Regions from separate parts of the Bacillus sp. Medicinal_06 genome, predicted to be linked through region 1. Evidence: a T-box and tRNA genes for the amino acid it is inferred to sense, from the RefSeq annotation. Region 1 holds a T-box; the other holds one or more tRNA genes.

What was found. The T-box of region 1 lies ahead of AC1M36_RS05850 (valine--tRNA ligase). A T-box ahead of a tRNA ligase gene usually reads a tRNA of that ligase, here a tRNA-Val.
Region 2: it has a tRNA-Val gene. The T-box ahead of AC1M36_RS05850 (valine--tRNA ligase) is inferred to sense a tRNA for this amino acid. The anticodon was not compared.

Annotation. Positions count from the first base shown of each region.
Region 1 is NZ_JBWYHD010000002.1:434,246-437,668, forward strand. It holds gene spoVID (stage VI sporulation protein D) at 1-47, shown strand, start outside; gene ysxE (spore coat protein YsxE) at 267-1,292, shown strand; gene AC1M36_RS05845 (hypothetical protein) at 1,320-1,514, opposite strand; T-box leader at 1,803-2,034, shown strand; gene AC1M36_RS05850 (valine--tRNA ligase) at 2,074-3,423, shown strand, end outside.
Region 2 is NZ_JBWYHD010000005.1:484,145-487,567, forward strand. It holds gene AC1M36_RS15440 (hypothetical protein) at 108-644, opposite strand; gene AC1M36_RS15445 (hypothetical protein) at 857-1,078, shown strand; tRNA gene AC1M36_RS15450 (tRNA-Val) at 1,315-1,387, shown strand; partial or broken gene AC1M36_RS15455 (LexA family protein) at 1,707-1,952, shown strand; gene AC1M36_RS15460 (hypothetical protein) at 1,930-2,178, shown strand; gene AC1M36_RS15465 (hypothetical protein) at 2,260-2,595, shown strand; gene AC1M36_RS15470 (hypothetical protein) at 2,655-2,915, opposite strand; gene AC1M36_RS15475 (response regulator aspartate phosphatase) at 2,915-3,423, opposite strand, start outside.

The sequences.
Region 1 (3,423 bases):
CAGGACAGATTATATATATACCTGTGCCAAGAGTGAAGACAAAGTGAGTGAAGGAGCTTCTTCTTCACCTCTTTTCTTTTTATTATGCGATCGTGGGCAGTAAGACCACAACCTCAGGATTTAGAGAGGGGCGAGGAAGTTAGGTAGGAGATAAACCGCCCGTAAAAGCCCGGTTGGTGCAGGCTTATAATCAGTGAGGATGAAGAGATGCATACTGATTAAAGTTTCACTTTATCTTACGTTTTGAATGAGAAAGGATCATTCGTATGGATATAGAATTGAGAGATCGTTATGCACCGATAGTACAGCGGTATCAATTGGACGTCCATCATATGGAAGAGCATGGGAGTGTCATAAAAATTTATACGAATCAAGGTCCATATGCATTGAAGAAATTGCCATCTCATCGATTGAAAAGAAATAATTTAATGTATCATGTTCAATTTTTACGTGAGAAGGGATTTACGCATTATGTCCCGATTTACCATGCGACAGATGGAAATCATATTTTGAGCGACGAAACATATAGTTATTATTTAATGCCTTGGCTAGAGCGAGTAGAAGGAAGCGGAGAGGACAATGATCAATATCATAAAATGTTTCAGACGCTAGCGCTACTTCATCAAAGGACGGTAAAAGAAGAGAAGTATACGGAAGAGGCATTAGAGGAGCATTATACAAATATATCTGATCGTTGGGAGAAAGATGGGGAACTCTTAGAGGGATTCCTTGTAGAGTCTGAGGCAAAATGGTATATGTCTCCGTTTGAACTACAGTACTGTACGTATTTTCATCATGTGATGAGGGCGCGCGAATTTGCAACGAAACAGCTTTCCGAGTGGCATGAAGCGATGAAAGAGAAAGAAAAAACACGCGTTTCTTTTATTCATGGTAATGTTTCGATGAATCATTTTTTATTTGATTATGAACGAAACGGTTATTTTATTAGCTTAGAAAGGTCGGGATTTGCAACACCAGTTCAAGAACTTGTCCGTTTTTATTCCCGCTCATTGAACACGTATCCAATTGCGAGAAGCGATCGCTTTGAATGGTATCAGGTGTATCAAAAGAATTTTCCGTTTACAAAAGAAGAACAACTTCTTATGTTTGCTTATCTAACATATCCGTCCCCATTTATTAGGCAAATTCAATCTTATACAAGTAAACAGCAGAGCCGTGGTGAAAAGAAAGAACTTCAAGGTGTGAAAATGTTACAACAAGCGCATTGGCTTGTAAGTAATATAGAATATTTCATTTCACAATTACAAGCTGCGCAGCAAGGAAATGAATAATAGCCGTAGTCTCAAGTCGCCGTGAGGCTACGGCTGAAAATGTAAACGGATTGTTGCTACAACGAAGATAATAAGAATAATGAAATCTAAGAAGGTTGGAAGTAGTAATGTGCGAATTCCTTGGAAAATAGTAAGTGGAATGGCAAAATCAGAAAATATCGTTTGTAAATTTCTAACCCATGAAGGGGCTGAAAAATTGTAGGTGCGTCGGTAGCGTCGCATAATCAATCATTCCTCCGTATAGAAAGCATTTAATAAACATGAATCTTGAAAAATGAAGATGCAATATTACAGTATGCAGGATAAGTACCTAGGGTGCTTGTGCTGCTTTTTTCATTTTTCGTACATAGGTTATAAAAAATGCTTACGCTAATTGATGATTGCACACTGATTTTTAGATGGTGAGAAAATATGGAATCTATCAATTGTAGAAAATTGCTGAAAAATATTTTTATCTTGACGAATATGGTTTCGTTTTTTACACTATTGTATATAATAAATAACAATTATATAAATGCATTGAAGGGGAAGAGTATAACATTAAACGTCTGCAGAGAGGAGAATCATTGGCTGTGAGATTCTCTAGATAGTCATGTTAGAAGGTAGCCCTGGAGCATCTTTTCTGAACAGAGTCATTCTCATTAGGAAAAGACGGATTTGTCCGTTATCAAATTAAGAGTATAAGCAAATTTTGAATTTGTTTGTAAATAAAGGTGGTACCGCGATGTCCCTCGTCCTTTTTTGGATGAGGGACATTTTTTATTTTGAAGGAGGGAAAATAATGTCAAACACGGAAAAGAATTTACCAACTAAATATGATCATATGTCCGTTGAAGAAGGTCGTTATAAATGGTGGCTTGAAGGCAAATATTTCGAAGCAAAAGGAGATGCGGAAAAACAGCCGTATACAATTGTAATCCCGCCTCCAAACGTAACAGGTAAATTGCATTTAGGTCATGCTTGGGATACAACACTTCAAGATATTTTAACACGTACAAAGCGTATGCAAGGATACGATGTATTATGGCTTCCTGGTATGGACCATGCGGGTATCGCAACGCAAGCGAAAGTAGAAGGGAAACTTCGTGAAGAAGGTATTTCACGTTACGATCTTGGTCGTGAGAAATTCCTTGAAAAAGCATGGGAATGGAAAGAAGAATATGCTTCTCACATTCGCGAGCAATGGGGGAAAGTTGGTCTAGGATTAGATTATACTCGTGAGCGCTTCACATTAGACGAAGGCTTATCTGATGCGGTTAACAAAGTATTCGTTCAATTGTACGAAAAAGGTTTAATTTACCGCGGTGAATATATCATTAACTGGGATCCAGCAACACGTACTGCCCTTTCTGATATTGAAGTCATTCATAAAGATGTTCAAGGTGCATTCTACCATATGAATTACCCATTAACAGACGGTTCTGGTCACATTCGTCTTGCGACAACTCGTCCAGAAACAATGCTTGGTGATACAGCAGTAGCAGTTCATCCAGAAGATGATCGTTACAAGCATTTAATCGGAAAAACAGTTACACTTCCAATCGTAGAGCGTGAAATTCCGATTATTGCCGATGAGTATGTAGAGAAAGATTTCGGAACGGGTGTTGTAAAAATCACACCAGCTCATGATCCGAATGACTTTGAAGTAGGTAACCGTCACGACTTACCACGCATTTTAGTAATGAACGAAGATGGAACAATGAACGAAAAAGCTGGTAAGTATAACGGTATGGATCGTTTCGAATGCCGTAAAGAGTTAGTAAAAGACTTGCAAGAAGCTGGCGTATTAGTAGAAATCGAGCCTCATATGCATGCGGTAGGTCATAGTGAGCGTAGCGGAGCAGTTGTTGAGCCTTACTTATCAACACAATGGTTCGTAAAAATGGCACCACTTGCAGAAAAGGCTGTTGCTCTGCAACAAAAAGAAGAAGAAAAAGTAACGTTCGTACCAGATCGTTTCGAGAACACATACTTACGCTGGATGGAAAACATTCATGACTGGTGTATTTCTCGTCAATTATGGTGGGGACACCGAATTCCAGCTTGGTATCATAAAGAAACTGGTGAAGTATACGTAGGTACAGAAGCACCAGCAGATATCGAAAACTGGAATCAAGATAACGATGTGCTT
Region 2 (3,423 bases), on a different contig from region 1:
TCCTTTAATCTATGAATATTTATAAATCTATTCTCTATTTCTGTTATATACTATTTCCATGACGTTGTAAAAAGAATATCCTACCAAAACAACTAGAAATGAAAGATTTATTTGCTATGTCTCTTCATATAATCATCATAAGTAGGTATTTCACTAGCATTACCAGCCCCTGCTTTTGCACTATTAAATACATCTTTCTCTTTCAATCTGTTTTGTCCGATATCAAGATCATGTAAAATACGATGAACATATATTAACGCTGTTGTATCATGATTTTGAACTGAAATAGCAAGCAATTTTTTAGCTCGCTCCAAATCTTCTTTCAAATCCCCTTTACATAAAGAAACCGCTTCTTTTAACGTTGTATCAATTAATTTGAATCCCGATTCATTTTTTTCCCAAGCTGGAGCATCCGTTTTCTCAAAACCCTCATACTTTTCCCAACCAGTAATATGATTTAAATCACTATGCATTTCTCTAATCTTCATGCCAATATCTTTTGATTTATCTACCTCTTTCATTGTCTCAGTTTTTTCAACATTCGTTTCTTGTTTATCTGTTTTATGAAACCACATAACGCTGCCGAGTATAACTCCAAATAAAACAAGGCCTCCCATAACAAAACCAATCACTTTTTTAACCATTGTGATACTCTCCTTTCATTTATAGATCATAGGCTTATATCGAAGTTTCAAATTAAATGAATATATATTATTTACAATGATACTGTATTACCGATTCACACGTAATACATATAAACTTCTACCCGATTTCATTTACTCTAGTATGTATTCTGTATATAATTAAATGGGATATTTAGGCAAATATAATAAACCAAAGGAAAAGGAGGCGTTTTATGACTCGTTGTACGAATTGTAAAGCGAAATGGAAAGCAAAAGATACCTGGTCACTTCTCATGCAAAATGATGGTAAGGACTGTCCTTATTGTTTTGAAAGACAATATCTTTCAGATGATACGTTTGAATTTGGTGCTCATGCTTTACCTTTCTTATTTCTTTTTCCCTTCTTTGTTGAATTAAGTGATACAAGTCCTTTATTAAAGTTTAGGAAGAAATAATACAAGCTGACATTCTTTTCTTTCATTTAAATACTTGCAATGATCACTTCTAAAAAAACATACTCTATAAACCTTTCTTTCTTCTAACACGTAAAACCTTTCCATACACTTCTCATTTCCAACTAGTATATAACAGTTTACATATTGTAATTAAAAACTATTGTAATGTGACAATTAGTTATGTATAATCAACTTAACAGAATTATCAGACATAAAACAACATCAATATTTATTACGATCCCGTAGCTCAGCAGGGAGAGCGCCACCTTGACAGGGTGGAGGTCGTGAGTTCGAGCCTCTCCGGGGTCATACTAAAAACCCTGTTAAAATGCGATTCCTTAAAAATATGGAATCGCATTTTTCTATTCCTAATCTTAATTGATCACATTTTGACCACATTCACTCCAACATAAAACACCAATTAATAATTGATGTTTTATGTTTCTTCTATATTATATTTCATTTCTTGTTATGGCATAGGTTATTCAATGTGTACATGATAGAGAACTAAACTGGTTTAACTCTCCACCATGTATACATTTTTTGTTGTCTATAACTAGAACGTATGTTTGATTTCATTCTATTTATTTAGTATTATATTTCCTATACAAAGAGAGGGTACTACAAAATGAAAACATTAACTCCTAGACAAGCTCAAATTCTAACTTTCATCCAAGAAAAAGTTATAGAAAACGGATATCCTCCAACTGTCAGAGAAATTTGCAAAGCAACTGGCCTTGCTTCTAGTTCCACAGTACATGGACATTTACTGCATCTAGAAGAGAAAGGGTATATTCACCGTGATCCATCTAAATCACGAACAATTAAAATTTTAATTGGAGGAAGCGCATATGATAATCAATCCGATAGCATTTGAAAAAGACAAACTAATTAGAGAAATGTTTATGGCTCAAAAACAAAGTGGATATCTATTAAATCAACAAAGTAATCAAATAGAGATTGCACACCTTATATATGAACATCAATCATATAAACAATTTTTACTAGACAATCCTAGTGCATTAAAAATCTCTTTAGAAGAATTAAAAGAGAAACATACACAAGTAATTGATTTACTTGAACGAGTTAAAAACCTCTAAAATGATACTATGAGAATGTGATATTTACAGTTATTACGTAAAATTGGTATGATTTAGGTATTACTTCAAGGAGGTTTTTTGATGAGTTATGATACAGTAGCATCGCTACAACGTATGGAACAATTAGCGCAAGCAGAAGCCGCAGCAGGAAAGAGATTAGTATTAAATCCAATATATTCCACTTTAGATACATGGCTAATTGTTATTGCATTTATTCTATTCATTCCAACTCTTACTTTTTCTTTAGTAGCATTTTTGGTTTACTATTATACAAAGGCAATTTTCACTAAAACACAATTAGTAAAGAATGTAGCTACGGGTGAAAAGTTTTACGTTGATAAACAAGAATTTAAACAATACAAGGAGGCTTTTAAATCGAAGGAAAAACAGGTTAGAAAGATATCTGATTTAAAGTAAAAAAAGAAGAAGAACATCTTTTAGTGAGGGTAAATGTTCTTCTTTTACTGTAAATTCACTTAAATTTCTTTTGCTACAATGCCTCCACCGTTTCCATGCGCATTAGAAGGCGAACCACCACCGTCACCAATATTAACATAGTCAGGTCTTGCAGGAGCTCCGCCACCATCCCCCTTATTATCAGATATCGTATCAACTTTATTTAACGCTAAATCTGGCCTTACAGGTGCTCCTCCATCTCCTTTGTTTAATGTCGAAAATCCAGTTGTTATAGATACCGCAAATGCACAACCTATTGTTGTTAAGAGGATTTTTTTTATCATCTTAATGCTCCTTTTTCCATTTGTTTTTTTCGGGCTTCTTTACCCATGCGATAATACTCGACTGCTTTTTCATAGTTGTTGTCATTATAAAATTTATCAGCTAAACGATCTGCATATTCTTCAATGCAATCAAATAATTCTTCTTTTTCGAAATACGAAATTCCTGCCAAAACAGCCGTTTCCAATGCAGCTGTATTTGTATTCATTGCTTTTAAAATCATGAAACGATGTTGATACTCCTGATTTTCCAGTTGATCACAGATGTACAATCCTTTTTCTATTAATCCTTCAGCTTTTTCATATTCACCTATTTTCAAATTTTCATCCGATTCCAAATAAATTGCACGAAAATGATTTTGAGAGTGATTTGTAACTTCTGATAAATGACGAATTGCTAATTCTGATAAATTTTGATTTGCATACAGTAATCCTAGGTTATTTCGAACCATCAACACATATTTTTTATGATTAGCTTTTCGAAATACATCTAGTGCAGCATTAAATG